Regions from separate parts of the Pectobacterium sp. 1950-15 genome, predicted to be linked through region 2. Evidence: predicted binding sites of a transcription regulator. Region 2 holds the regulator's gene; each other region holds the start of a gene.
The links. Region 2 encodes ArgR, which controls arginine synthesis, uptake and breakdown. Its sites were predicted from a motif close to ANTGAATAAAAATACANT; they were not measured.

Region 1: argC (N-acetyl-gamma-glutamyl-phosphate reductase) is a predicted target of ArgR. The motif match lies at 1,561-1,578, and genes of this name have one in related genera.
Region 3: argA (amino-acid N-acetyltransferase) is a predicted target of ArgR. The motif match lies at 2,578-2,595, and genes of this name have one in related genera.

The regions. Positions count from the first base shown of each region.
Region 1 is NZ_JBBBQR010000009.1:24,107-28,331, reverse strand. It holds gene WCT94_RS11760 (GntR family transcriptional regulator) at 1-308, opposite strand, end outside; gene argE (acetylornithine deacetylase) at 363-1,514, opposite strand; gene argC (N-acetyl-gamma-glutamyl-phosphate reductase) at 1,717-2,721, shown strand; gene argB (acetylglutamate kinase) at 2,759-3,532, shown strand; gene argH (argininosuccinate lyase) at 3,594-4,225, shown strand, end outside.
Region 2 is NZ_JBBBQR010000002.1:47,209-51,433, reverse strand. It holds gene rpsU (30S ribosomal protein S21) at 105-320, opposite strand; gene tsaD (tRNA (adenosine(37)-N6)-threonylcarbamoyltransferase complex transferase subunit TsaD) at 548-1,561, shown strand; gene argR (transcriptional regulator ArgR) at 1,670-2,140, opposite strand; gene mdh (malate dehydrogenase) at 2,610-3,548, shown strand; gene WCT94_RS02310 (helix-turn-helix domain-containing protein) at 3,618-3,881, opposite strand; gene WCT94_RS02305 (DNA-binding protein) at 4,069-4,225, shown strand, end outside.
Region 3 is NZ_JBBBQR010000001.1:156,570-160,794, reverse strand. It holds gene WCT94_RS00660 (L-talarate/galactarate dehydratase) at 1-1,156, shown strand, start outside; gene argA (amino-acid N-acetyltransferase) at 1,220-2,563, opposite strand; gene amiC (N-acetylmuramoyl-L-alanine amidase AmiC) at 2,822-4,066, shown strand; tRNA gene WCT94_RS00645 (tRNA-Met) at 4,213-4,225, opposite strand, start outside.

The DNA of each region.
Region 1 (4,225 bases), on a different contig from region 2:
TCTCGGTTCGGCAGGCGCTTATGTAGACTAAGCAAGCGGGATGAAATCTGATTAAATTTCTTTTCGGTAATCGAGTTGTACACCAACGGGTTGCTGCGTACGCCCTGATTAATGAAGTTACCTGAGCCTTGCACCATATGGATCGCACCAATACTGGCGAGCTTTTCCAGCGCCTGGCGGATAGTGAAGCGTGACACACCGTATTCCTCCGCCAACTGACGTTCCGGCGGCAGCTTTTCCGGCAGTGGGTCGGTATGCTGATAGATTTTGCTCAGTAAATCCTGCGCGATGAAATCTTTCTTTTTCATGGATTGTCTCAAAATAGCCCTGCCAGCGTAGCTGACAAGGCCGTTTGCGTCGGATCAATGGTGGCAGAAGTGATGAATCACCTGCGAAATCAGCTCCCGCGTTGGTTTGATAAACTTGGTATCAATGTATTCATCCGGCTGGTGCGCCTGTTCGATCGATCCCGGCCCCAGAACCAGCGTCGGGCACAGCGTCTGAATAAACGGCGCTTCGGTGCAGTAGTTCACGATTTCCGTTTTCGTTCCCAGCAGGTTCTCCACGACCGATACCAGACGGTGATCGGGCGGGCATTCATAGCCGGGAATCGGCGGGTGCAGTTCGCTAATGGTCAACCGACCCGGCCAGCGCTGGCTGACGGGCTCAAGTGCTTCTGACAGCAGTCCGTCCAGGTCGTTAAGCGTGATGCCAGGCAGCGGACGGATATCCATATGCAGTTCACAGCAGCCGCAGATGCGGTTAGCAGCATCGCCGCCGTGAATGTGGCCGAGATTCATGGTGGGGTGAGGAATGTGGAAAATCGGGTTGTGATAGCGTTCCTGTAGGGTGTTGCGCAGCACCAGCAGGTGGGAAATTGCCTCATGCATCAGCTCAATCGCGTTCACGCCGCGTGAAGGATCGCTGGAATGGCCGGACTGTCCCTGAATACGGATCGCGTTGGACATATGGCCTTTGTGCGCCCGCACTGGCTGCAACGAGGTCGGTTCGCCGATGATGGCGCAGTCCGGGCGAATCTGCGTAGATTCGGAGAAATATTTGGCGCCGGCCATCGTCGTTTCTTCATCCGCTGTCGCCAAAATATAGAGTGGCTTTGTCAGCTTGGTTGGATCGATATCGCGTAACGCATCCAGAATAAAGGCAAAGAACCCTTTCATATCCGCCGTACCCAGACCGTACAGCTTATTGTCGTGTTCGGTCAGCGTGAAAGGGTCGCGCGTCCAGCGGCCGTCGTCGAACGGGACGGTATCGGTATGTCCCGCCAACAATAAACCGCCTTTTCCTTCACCAATCCGCGCGAGCATATTAAATTTATTGAGAGTGCCGGGAACCGGTTGGACTTCAACATGGAAGCCGAGATCGCCGAACCAGCCTGCCAGCAGGTTGATTAACGTCTGATTACTTTGATCGAGCGCGCTGTCGGTGGCACTGATGGACGGTGTAGCGATTAGTGCCCGATATAGCTCAATAAAAGGGGGTAAATTCATCTTCACTGTTGACAGCCTCTGGTTAGGATAGTATCAATATTCATGCATTTATTGTGAATAAAAATACAATAACGCGCGGTGAAAGGAAACCCAAAGGTACGGCGATGGCGATTCGTCACTTTCACTGAGCTTCGCGGGTGAACTGCGTACAGACGCTGGTGAGCCCTGTTACCTGTTCCATAGATAAATAAGAAGGTATACGGATCCCATGCTGAATACGCTGATTGTTGGTGCAAGTGGTTATACCGGCGCTGAGCTTGCGCTCTACCTGAACCGTCACCCACAGATGAACATAACCGCTTTGATGGTTTCTGCGCAAAGTGTCGATGCAGGAAAATTGATTTCTGATTTACATCCGCAGCTCAAAGGTATCATTGATGTGCCGGTAAAACCGCTGACCGATGCTGAAGAAGCAGCGAAAGGCGTGGATGTCGTTTTTCTGGCGACCGACCACAAAGTCAGCCACGATCTGGCCCCGGTTTTTCTGGCGGCAGGCTGCACCGTTTTTGATTTGTCCGGCGCGTTTCGCGTACAGGATGCCGAATTTTATCGTCGCTACTATGGCTTTGAGCATCAGCACCCTGACTGGCTGGCAAAAGCGGTTTATGGGCTGGCTGAATGGCGTGCTGAAAGCGTCAAACAGGCACAGCTGATTGCCGTGCCGGGCTGTTATCCAACGGCCGCGCAGCTGGCGCTGAAGCCGTTGCTGGACGCACAACTGCTGAACCCGGCGCAGTGGCCGGTGATTAACGCGGTGAGCGGCGTGAGCGGGGCGGGACGTAAAGCGTCGATGACCAACAGCTTCTGCGAAGTCAGCTTTCAACCGTACGGTATTTTCAACCACCGCCATGAGCCTGAAATTTCAACGCACCTCGGCACGCCAGTGATCTTCACGCCGCATTTGGGCAACTTCGCTCGCGGTATTCTGGAAACCATCACCTGCCGTCTGCAACCGGGCGTTACGCAGCAGGATGTCGCCGAAGCCTACCACAATGCCTATCACGATAAGCCACTGGTACGTCTGTATGATAAGGGCGTTCCGGCGCTGAAATCCGTTGTCGGCCTGCCGTTCTGCGATATCGGTTTCTCCGTTGACGGTGAGCACCTGATCGTCGTGGCGACCGAAGATAACCTGCTGAAAGGTGCTGCGGCACAGGCTGTGCAATGCATGAACATTCGTTTTGGTTTCCCTGAAACCCAATCGTTAATTTAATGACTACTGGTCCCGACATTTCGAGGCGTGAAGCATAATGAATCCGTTAATTATCAAGTTAGGTGGCGTTTTACTGGATAGCGAAGAAGCGCTGGAGCGTCTGTTCACCGCGCTGGTGGCTTACCGTCAGGAACATCAGCGTCCGCTGGTGATTGTGCACGGCGGCGGCTGTCTGGTGGATGACCTGATGAAAAAGCTGTCTCTGCCTGTTGTGAAGAAAAATGGCCTGCGCGTCACGCCAGCCGATCAGATCGATATCATCACCGGTGCGCTGGCGGGGTCTGCTAACAAAACGCTGCTGTCATGGGCGAAGAAGCATGACATCAACGCGGTTGGCCTGTGTCTGGGCGATGGCGGCAGCACGACGGTCACGCAGTTAGACGAAGCGCTAGGCTTTGTAGGTAAAGCGGAAGCGGGATCGCCTGCGCTGCTGAACACGCTGCTGTCTGCGGGTTATCTGCCTGTTGTCAGCTCTATCGGGATTACGGCGCAGGGCGACCTGATGAACGTCAACGCCGATCAGGCGGCGACGGCGCTGGCACAAACGCTGGGCGCGGATTTAATCCTGCTGTCTGATGTGAGCGGCATTCTGGACGGTAAAGGTCAGCGTATTGCCGAAATGACGGCGGAAAAAGCCGAACAGCTGATTGCTCAGGGCATTATTACCGACGGCATGATTGTTAAGGTCAACGCCGCGCTGGATGCCGCGCGTGCGCTGGGGCGTCCGGTTGATATCGCCAGCTGGCGTCATGCCGAGCAGCTACCTGCGCTGTTCAACGGCGTGGCGATTGGTACACGTATTCTGGCGTAAGTCGTTTCTGGGTATGGCATGATGCGATACCAACATGAATTAAATTCTGGGAGTAATCGTTATGGCTTTGTGGGGCGGTCGGTTTAGTCAGGCAGCAGATCAGCGTTTTAAACAATTTAATGACTCACTGCGGTTTGATTACCGTCTGGCGGAACAGGACATCGTTGGCTCGATCGGCTGGTCGAAAGCGCTGGTGACGGTCAATGTGCTCAGCGAGCAGGAGCAGCAGCAACTGGAACAGGCGCTGAATGCGTTGCTGGTTGAGGTACAGGCTGACCCTGAGATGATCCTGCAAAGCGATGCAGAAGACATTCACAGCTGGGTTGAACAGCGCCTGATTGAGAAAGTCGGCGATTTAGGTAAAAAACTGCATACCGGTCGTAGCCGTAACGATCAGGTCGCGACCGACCTGAAACTGTGGTGCAAAGCGCAGATTGCAGAGCTGCTGCTATCGGTACGCCAGCTGCGTCAGGCGCTGGTCACGACGGCGGAAGCGAATCAGGATGCGGTGATGCCGGGCTACACCCATTTGCAGCGCGCACAGCCGGTGACGTTTGCACACTGGTGTCTGGCCTACCATGAAATGCTGGCACGTGATGAAAGTCGTCTGGAAGATACGCTGAAGCGTCTGGATGTCAGTCCGCTGGGCTGTGGCGCGCTGGCGGGAACGGCTTATCCGATCGACCGTGAGCA
Region 2 (4,225 bases):
TATAAACGACAACAAGCCGCGCTTCCTTACGGAAAGCACGGCCTTCGTATGCAACTGCTAAGTCTGCGGATTAATCACGCGTTGGAGGGAAACCCTCCTGAAAATTAATACAGACGAGTGCGGCGTGCGTTTTCTCGAGCCAATTTCTTCGCGTGACGTTTCACTGCAGAAGCTTTAGCGCGCTTACGTTCTGTCGTTGGTTTTTCATAAAACTCACGACGACGAACTTCAGCCAGAACGCCTGCTTTTTCACAGGAACGTTTGAAGCGACGCAGAGCTACGTCGAACGGCTCGTTTTCACGTACTTTAATTACCGGCATGTGCCTCTCACCTCAATAAATTCGGTTTGCCGCTGGCCTTGTGCCAGCCTTTTCAAAATGGTGCGGAATTCTACTGCAAACGTGACGCCTTTGTAAAGCATTGTGGTGATCATAAAACACCCAACCACGGCCAGCGCAGAAATCAGGGCGCTTATGGTAGACTATCCACAGTTTGAAGCAAGCGGCATTCAACGAGCGCTTGTATCGTCATCAAAGTAGGAACAGCAATGCGCGTATTGGGTATCGAAACATCCTGTGATGAAACCGGTGTGGCCATTTATGACACAGAAACCGGTTTGCTTGCCAATCAGTTATACAGCCAGGTGAAATTACATGCCGATTACGGCGGCGTTGTGCCTGAGCTCGCCTCGCGCGATCACGTGCGTAAAACGGTGCCGCTCATTCAGGCTGCGCTGCGTGAAGCCGGGTTGCAGGCTGGTGATATCGATGGCGTGGCTTACACTGCGGGCCCCGGTTTGGTCGGCGCGTTATTGGTGGGCGCGACTGTCGGCCGCTCTTTGGCGTTTGCCTGGGATGTGCCGGCGATTCCTGTGCACCATATGGAAGGGCATTTGCTGGCACCGATGCTGGAAGATAATCCACCGGCGTTTCCCTTCGTGGCGCTGCTGGTTTCTGGTGGACATACGCAGCTCATCAGCGTGACGGGCATTGGTGAATACCGCTTGCTGGGCGAGTCGATTGATGACGCGGCGGGTGAAGCGTTCGATAAAACGGCGAAGCTGCTGGGGCTGGATTATCCCGGTGGGCCGATGCTGTCGAAAATGGCGCAGGCGGGTGATTCGCAGCGCTTTACGTTTCCGCGCCCAATGACCGATCGTCCCGGTCTGGATTTCAGCTTCTCTGGGCTAAAAACGTTTGCTGCCAATACGATTCGTAGCAATGGCGATGACGATCAAACACGTGCCGACATTGCTCGCGCATTTGAAGATGCCGTTGTGGATACTTTGGCTATCAAGTGTCGTCGTGCGCTGGATGAAACGGGCTTTAAGCGACTGGTCATGGCAGGGGGCGTGAGTGCAAACCGGACGCTGCGTCAGCGCTTAGGCGACGTGATGGCGAAGCGTGGTGGTGAAGTGTTTTATGCGCGTCCTGAATTCTGTACGGATAATGGTGCGATGATTGCCTATGCGGGCAGTGTACGTCTGGCGCATGGCGCCAGTCAGACGCTGGGTGTATCCGTTCGACCACGTTGGCCGTTGGCTGAACTGCCTGCGGTATGAGTGTTTTGGTAATAATCGCTACGTGTGGCGTGCCTACACGTAGCAAAGAAAACGTAGCGAAAATACTCAGTAAAGAACGAGTAATTAAACGGTAGCGGATAAGGGGAGTTACAGCTCTTGTTCGAATAGCACCAAAATAGCTTCGTAAAGCTGTTTGACGCTGAAGCCTCTTGCCGGGGTGGTGAAGATGGTGTCATCCCCCGCGATGGTGCCGAGAATTCCCTCTGACTTCCCGAGTGAATCCAACAGACGGGCGATGAGCTGCGCGGCTCCCGGGCTGGTATGGATGACGATGACCGCATCGTTATAGTCCACGTCCAGCACAAGGTTCTTCAATGGGCTGGAGGTAGTAGGAACGCCGAGTTCGGCTGGGAGACAATACACCATTTCCATTTTGGCATTACGTGTGCGCACGGCGCCAAATTTCGTCAGCATGCGTGACACCTTGGATTGGTTGATGTTTTCAAATCCTTCGTCTTGCAATGCCTGAACAATTTCACTTTGAGAGCTGAACTTCTCTTCCTTTAACAGCGCTTTGAACGCTTTAACGAGGTCTTCTTGTTTTGTCGAATTTCGCATTCTGCACCGGATTAATTGTTATGGTTAATCCTTCTATTATGCAGTTGTGTGAATTTTTATGCAATTAAATCGCGTATAATTCCAATCTATTTCGCCAGATATGTGCTAGTCGCTGTTTTCAAAAAAATTCGCCTTTTGGGGAGTCCGAAAAATGCGTCCTGCGTCACATAAAAGTAAATCAAATGTTATCAGAATGATGTTGTTTGGACGCCATCGATCGGTGTAATGTAGCGCACAGGTTAATTGCACGTGAATGAACACCGCGTTATAGCTCAATAGCTTATTAACTTTACTTACCTTTCAAACGAATGGTTGTTTTTGATTTATTATTAGAGACATAGCGTATTTTTGTCTCTCATGCCATTTGCAGAACGATGAGTAGACTGATCTTATCCCCATTTTTTATATTCTGTTTATAACCAAATGAATTCACGGCACTTTTTTATTTTACGATAATAAGGAGTTTAGGATGAAAGTTGCAGTTCTCGGAGCAGCAGGTGGTATCGGTCAGGCACTCGCACTCCTCCTCAAAACCCAGCTTCCTTCAGGTTCAGAACTATCCCTTTACGATATCGCGCCGGTCACGCCGGGTGTTGCCGTCGATCTGAGCCACATTCCTACAGCAGTGAAGATCAAAGGCTATAGCGGTGAAGATGCTAAACCTGCGCTTGCTGGCGCGGATATCGTGCTGATCTCCGCCGGTGTGGCACGTAAACCGGGTATGGATCGTTCCGATCTGTTCAACGTCAATGCGGGTATTGTGCGCAATCTGGTTGAGCAAATCGCGGTTACTTGCCCGAAAGCCTGTATCGGTATTATCACCAACCCAGTGAACACCACCGTTGCCATTGCAGCAGAAGTGCTGAAAAAAGCCGGTGTGTATGACAAAAACAAACTGTTCGGCGTTACCACGCTGGATATCATCCGTTCCAACACGTTCGTTGCTGAGCTGAAAGGCAAACAGCCGCAGGATATTAATGTGCCGGTTATCGGCGGGCACTCTGGTGTGACGATTCTTCCACTGTTGTCTCAAGTTCCTGGTATCAGCTTCAGTGAGCAGGAAGTGGCCGATCTGACCAAGCGTATTCAGAATGCGGGCACCGAGGTTGTTGAAGCCAAAGCAGGTGGCGGATCGGCAACGTTGTCTATGGGTCAGGCTGCTGCGCGCTTTGGCCTGTCTCTGGTTCGTGCGCTGCAAGGCGAAAGCGGTGTGGTGGAATGTGCATACGTTGAAAGCGATGGCAAGCATGCCCGCTTCTTCGCTCAGCCGGTGCTGTTGGGCAAAGACGGCGTCGTAGAGCGTAAAGACATCGGCACATTAAGCGCTTTTGAGCAAAACGCGCTTAGCAGCATGCTGGATACGCTGAAGCAGGATATTGAGTTAGGCGAGACGTTCATCAAGAATTAATCATTGAGATTCTTGTAATACGTGACGTTGAATAAAAAGCCGGAGATGTCGATCTCCGGCTTTTCTTTTTTAATCGGGACGGATGAGTTTTTTTCTGTCGATAAGCTCATTGGTTTCCGGATCGTAGTACCGGCTGGGCCAAATCTCTGATGGGTGAATACTCAGCGCATCGGCAATAAGCCATTCCCCTTTGGGCCAGGGGCGTGAGAGCGCGTTAGCTAACGTAGATGAGCTTAATCCGGCCGCTCGCGATACTGCCGCCAGCGTCGTGTTTTTCTTGCGCAGTGCAGCAATGATATCAGCGGGATGCCAGTCTTGTTTCCTTAAAATCATATTCCTTCCCTTATTTGCTATAAGACGACTGTGGATTAGTGGTATAAATAACGGATGTTAGTTATATGCCGAGCTAACATGACATTATTATTTGGAAATAATATAGCATTAATTTTCCTTAAAATTCTCAATTAATTTCCAAATGAGCGCGTTTTTGTTAGGGATGGCACTATCAGGATGAAAGGCAATGAAAAAAGAGTGGTTTGCTACCAGCGATTTGGTTGGAGTCGGCGGCCTTCCGAAATCAAGACAAGGATTGAATAAGCGCGCCCGTGAGGATGGATGGGAGAAGCGTCGCCGTAAAGGCGTCCAGGGAAGAGGAGTGGAGTACTCAATTCACAGCT
Region 3 (4,225 bases), on a different contig from region 2:
AGTCACGAACGTCAGAACGGCTGCCGAGTCGGGCGATCGAATCGAATGGGTAAAACTTTCTCTGGCATTTTTGCCGCTGGCCACGCCGGTTAGCGATGCGAAAGTGCTGACCGGAAGGCAGAAGCCGCTGACCGAAGTGGCGATTATTTTTGCGGAAATTCGCAGTCGTGATGGGTTTGAAGGCGTGGGGTTCAGCTACTCCAAGCGGGCGGGCGGACAGGGCATCTATGCGCACGCGAAAGAGATTGCGGATAACCTGTTGGGCGAAGATCCGAATGATATCGATAAGATCTACACCAAGCTGCTGTGGGCTGGGGCATCGGTTGGCCGCAGTGGAATGGCGGTACAGGCGATTTCTCCCCTCGACATCGCGCTGTGGGATATGAAAGCCAAACGCGCAGGTCTGCCTCTCTCTAAGCTGTTGGGCTCACACCGTGATTCCGTGCGGTGCTACAACACCTCCGGCGGCTTCCTGCATACACCATTGGATCAGGTATTAAAAAATGTCGTCATCTCCCGTGAAAGCGGTATCGGTGGGATAAAACTGAAAGTCGGGCAGCCGAATACGGCGGAGGATATCCGTCGCCTCACGGCGGTGCGCGAAGCGCTGGGAGACGATTTCCCGCTGATGGTGGATGCCAATCAGCAGTGGGATCGCGAAACGGCGATTCGGATGGGGAGAAAAATGGAAGCCTTTAACCTGATTTGGATTGAAGAGCCGCTGGATGCCTACGATGTGGAAGGTCATGCGGCGCTGACGGCGGCGCTGGATACACCGATTGCGACCGGTGAGATGTTGACCAGCTTCCGCGAGCACGAACAGCTGATCCTCGGTAACGCTAGTGATTTCGTGCAGCCGGATGCGCCGCACGTGGGCGGGATTTCGCCTTTCCTGAAAATTATGGATTTGGCTGCGAAGCACGGGCGTAAGCTGGCGCCGCACTTTGCGATGGAAGTGCATTTGCATCTGGCTGCGGCCTATCCGATTGAGCCCTGGCTGGAACACTTTGAATGGCTAAATCCGCTCTTCAACGAGCAGCTAGAATTGCGCGATGGGCGGATGTGGGTATCCGATCGTCTGGGGTTGGGATTTACGCTGAGTGAGCAGGCAAGGAAGTGGACAACGCTGAGCTGTGAATTTGGTAAGCAGCCATAAGTTGATAAACGATCGTGGCCGATTTTACGGTCGGCCACGAGAAGCGTTATCGAGTGGAATAGCTCAGAGATCCAGCACCAGAATCTTCGAGCGACGCTGGTAGTTGTACAGCGCCTGTTTTTTCTTCGGCAGCATTTCCACTTCGGCGGGTAAAAAGCCGCGTTCCTGGAACCAGTGGATGCTGTGCGTCGTCAGCACGAACAGCTTTTGCAGGCCCTGCTGACGTGCCTGAGCGGCAATGCGCATCAACAGCATATCGCCGCGCGATGAACTGCGGTAATCCGGGTGAACCGCAACGCAGGCCATTTCGCCGATGCTTTCTTCCGGGAACGGATAAAGCGCAGCGCAGGCGATGGTCAGGTTATCGCGTACCACGACGGTGAATTTGTCGATCTCCATTTCCAACTGCTCGCGCGAGCGTCTTACCAGAATGCCTTGCTCTTCCAGCGGGCGGATTAGCTCCAGAATGCCGCCGATGTCATTGATGGTCGCACGGCGAACCTGCTCGGCGCTCTCCATCACGATCTGCGTACCGATTCCGTCACGTGAGAACAGCTCCTGCAGCAGTGCACCGTCATCCTGATAGCTGATCAGATGGCTGCGGCGTACGCCGCTACGGCAGGCCTTGACTGCGCCGCGCAGGAATCTGACGGTACCAGAATGGTAATCGCCAGCCTGTTCCAACGCATCAATACGCTGCTGTGCGTCATCCGGGAACAGCTCGGAAATGATGCTGCCTTCTTCATTGGTCACGCCCTGAGACGAGCAGAAGCCAATCATCTTCTCTGCTTTCAGCTTAATAGCGAGCTGGGTTGCGACCTCTTCCGAGGTTAAATTGAAACTTTCACCCGTGACTGAAACCGCAACCGGGCCGAGCAGGACAATCGCACCGCTATTCAGCTGGCGGTGAACCGCTTCTTCATCAATACGGCGAATGCGGCCGCTGTGGCAGTAGTCCACGCCGTCATCCACGCCAAGCGGCTGCGCGATAATAAAATTACCGCTGACGACGTTAATGTGAGCGCCTTGCAGCGGCGTGTTGTTCAGGCTCATCGACAGTCGGGCCGTGATGTCCAACTGCAACATCCCCGCTGCCTGCTTAACCAATTCCAGCGTGGTGCTGTCGGTGATGCGGGTGTTTTTATGGTAGTGGGGCTCGTAGTGGTGCGTTGTCAGGTTGGCATCGATCTGGGGGCGAGCGCCATAAACGACCACCAGCTTGATCCCCAGACTGTGCAGCAGCCCGATATCATTTACGATGCTAGAGAAGTTGGCATGCTCAATGGCTTCGCCGCCTAACATGATGACAAACGTTTTGCCACGGTGGGCATTGATATAGGGAACTGAATGGCGGAAGCCCTGAACCAGTTCTGTACTACGTTCCTTCACTGCGAGCCCTCTTTGCATTTTTATTCGTAATTTATGTATTTTTATTCTTTATAGCGTAAAACGCAAGAGGAAGTATTAACCAGAAAAGCGAGGTTAATGCTTCAAATTTATGATATCCGCCTGTTATAAGGCCTGTAGATGATTTTTGCATGACAGCACCGGGCAGATTCGTTAAAGTTTTTGACAATTTTTACCTTTATTCATTTTTTGATCGCTTATCCCATGCAGTAGCAAACAAAAATTCAGGATAACGCACAGCAATCAGATCGGAGCGGCATGTCTCATTCGAATCATCATCTGACTCGACGGCGTCTATTACAAAGCGCAGCAGCAACCTGGCTGTTAAGCGTAAGCGGTGTGGGGATAGCGGCGACCACACAGGTCGTTGCCGTGCGCGTCTGGCCATCCTCCGCCTATACCCGCGTCACGCTGGAATCTAATCACTCGCTGAAATATAAACAGTTTAGTCTCAGTAACCCTGAACGCATCGTGGTGGATATTGAAAATGTTCACCTGAACAGCGTATTGAAGGAAATAGCCAGCCAGTTTCAGCAGGATAACGATCCGCTGATTAAAGAGGCGCGCATCGGCCAGTTTGATAAAAGCACAGTGCGTTTGGTGCTGGAACTCAAACAGCAGGCGACGACCAAAGTCTTTACGCTGGGGCCGGTGGCTGAATTCAAGCATCGGCTGGTGCTGGATTTGTACCCTGCCGCAGGGCGCTATGACAACGAAGACGATCCGCTGCTGGCGCTGTTGGAGGATTACAACAAGGGCGATCTGGAGCGTACGCTGCCAGCAGAAGCGCCGAAAGTCGGGAAGGCAGGGCGGGATCGTCCGCTGATTATTATGCTCGACCCCGGCCACGGCGGTGAAGATCCCGGTGCGATTGGCAAGAATAAAACGCGCGAGAAAGACATCGTGCTGCAAATTGCCCGCCGCTTGCGCAAGCTGATCGATAATGAATCCAACATGAAGGCGTATATGACGCGCAATGAAGATGTGTTCATTCCGCTGCGCGTGCGGGTGGCGAAAGCACGCAAGCAGCGTGCCGATCTGTTCATTTCGATTCATGCGGATGCGTTTACCAATCGATCGGCAAGAGGCTCGTCGGTTTTTGCACTCTCGAAGAAAGGGGCAACCAGTACCGCCGCCAGATTTCTGGCAGAAACTCAGAACGAATCGGATTTGATTGGCGGCGTGAGCATGAGCGGCGATCGCTATCTGGATCACACCATGTTCGATCTGGTGCAGACCGTCACTATCAGCGACAGTCTGAAGTTTGGTAAAGAGATCCTGAGTCGGTTGGGCAAAGTGAATCGCCTGCATAAAAACAGCGTCGATCAGGCTGGATTTGCGGTACTGAAAGCGCCGGATATTCCGTCTATTCTGGTTGAGACGGCATTTATCAGTAATCTGGAGGAAGAGCGCAAGCTGCGCACCAGCCATTTCCAGCAGCAAATTGCCGAATCCATTTTTGCAGGCATTAAAGCTTACTTTGCCAGTCAGGCTCAGCAGTAGTTGATGTTGCTGATATCATACGATGACCGCGCCTAACCGGCGCGGTTCAGAAGAAGTAGGTCGCGCAGAAAACAAAAAAGCACCTGTTAAGGTGCTTTATCGCTGCGTTCTTAATCGAACAGAACGTAATTGAAAATAGTCTTAATTGGTTGCGGGGGC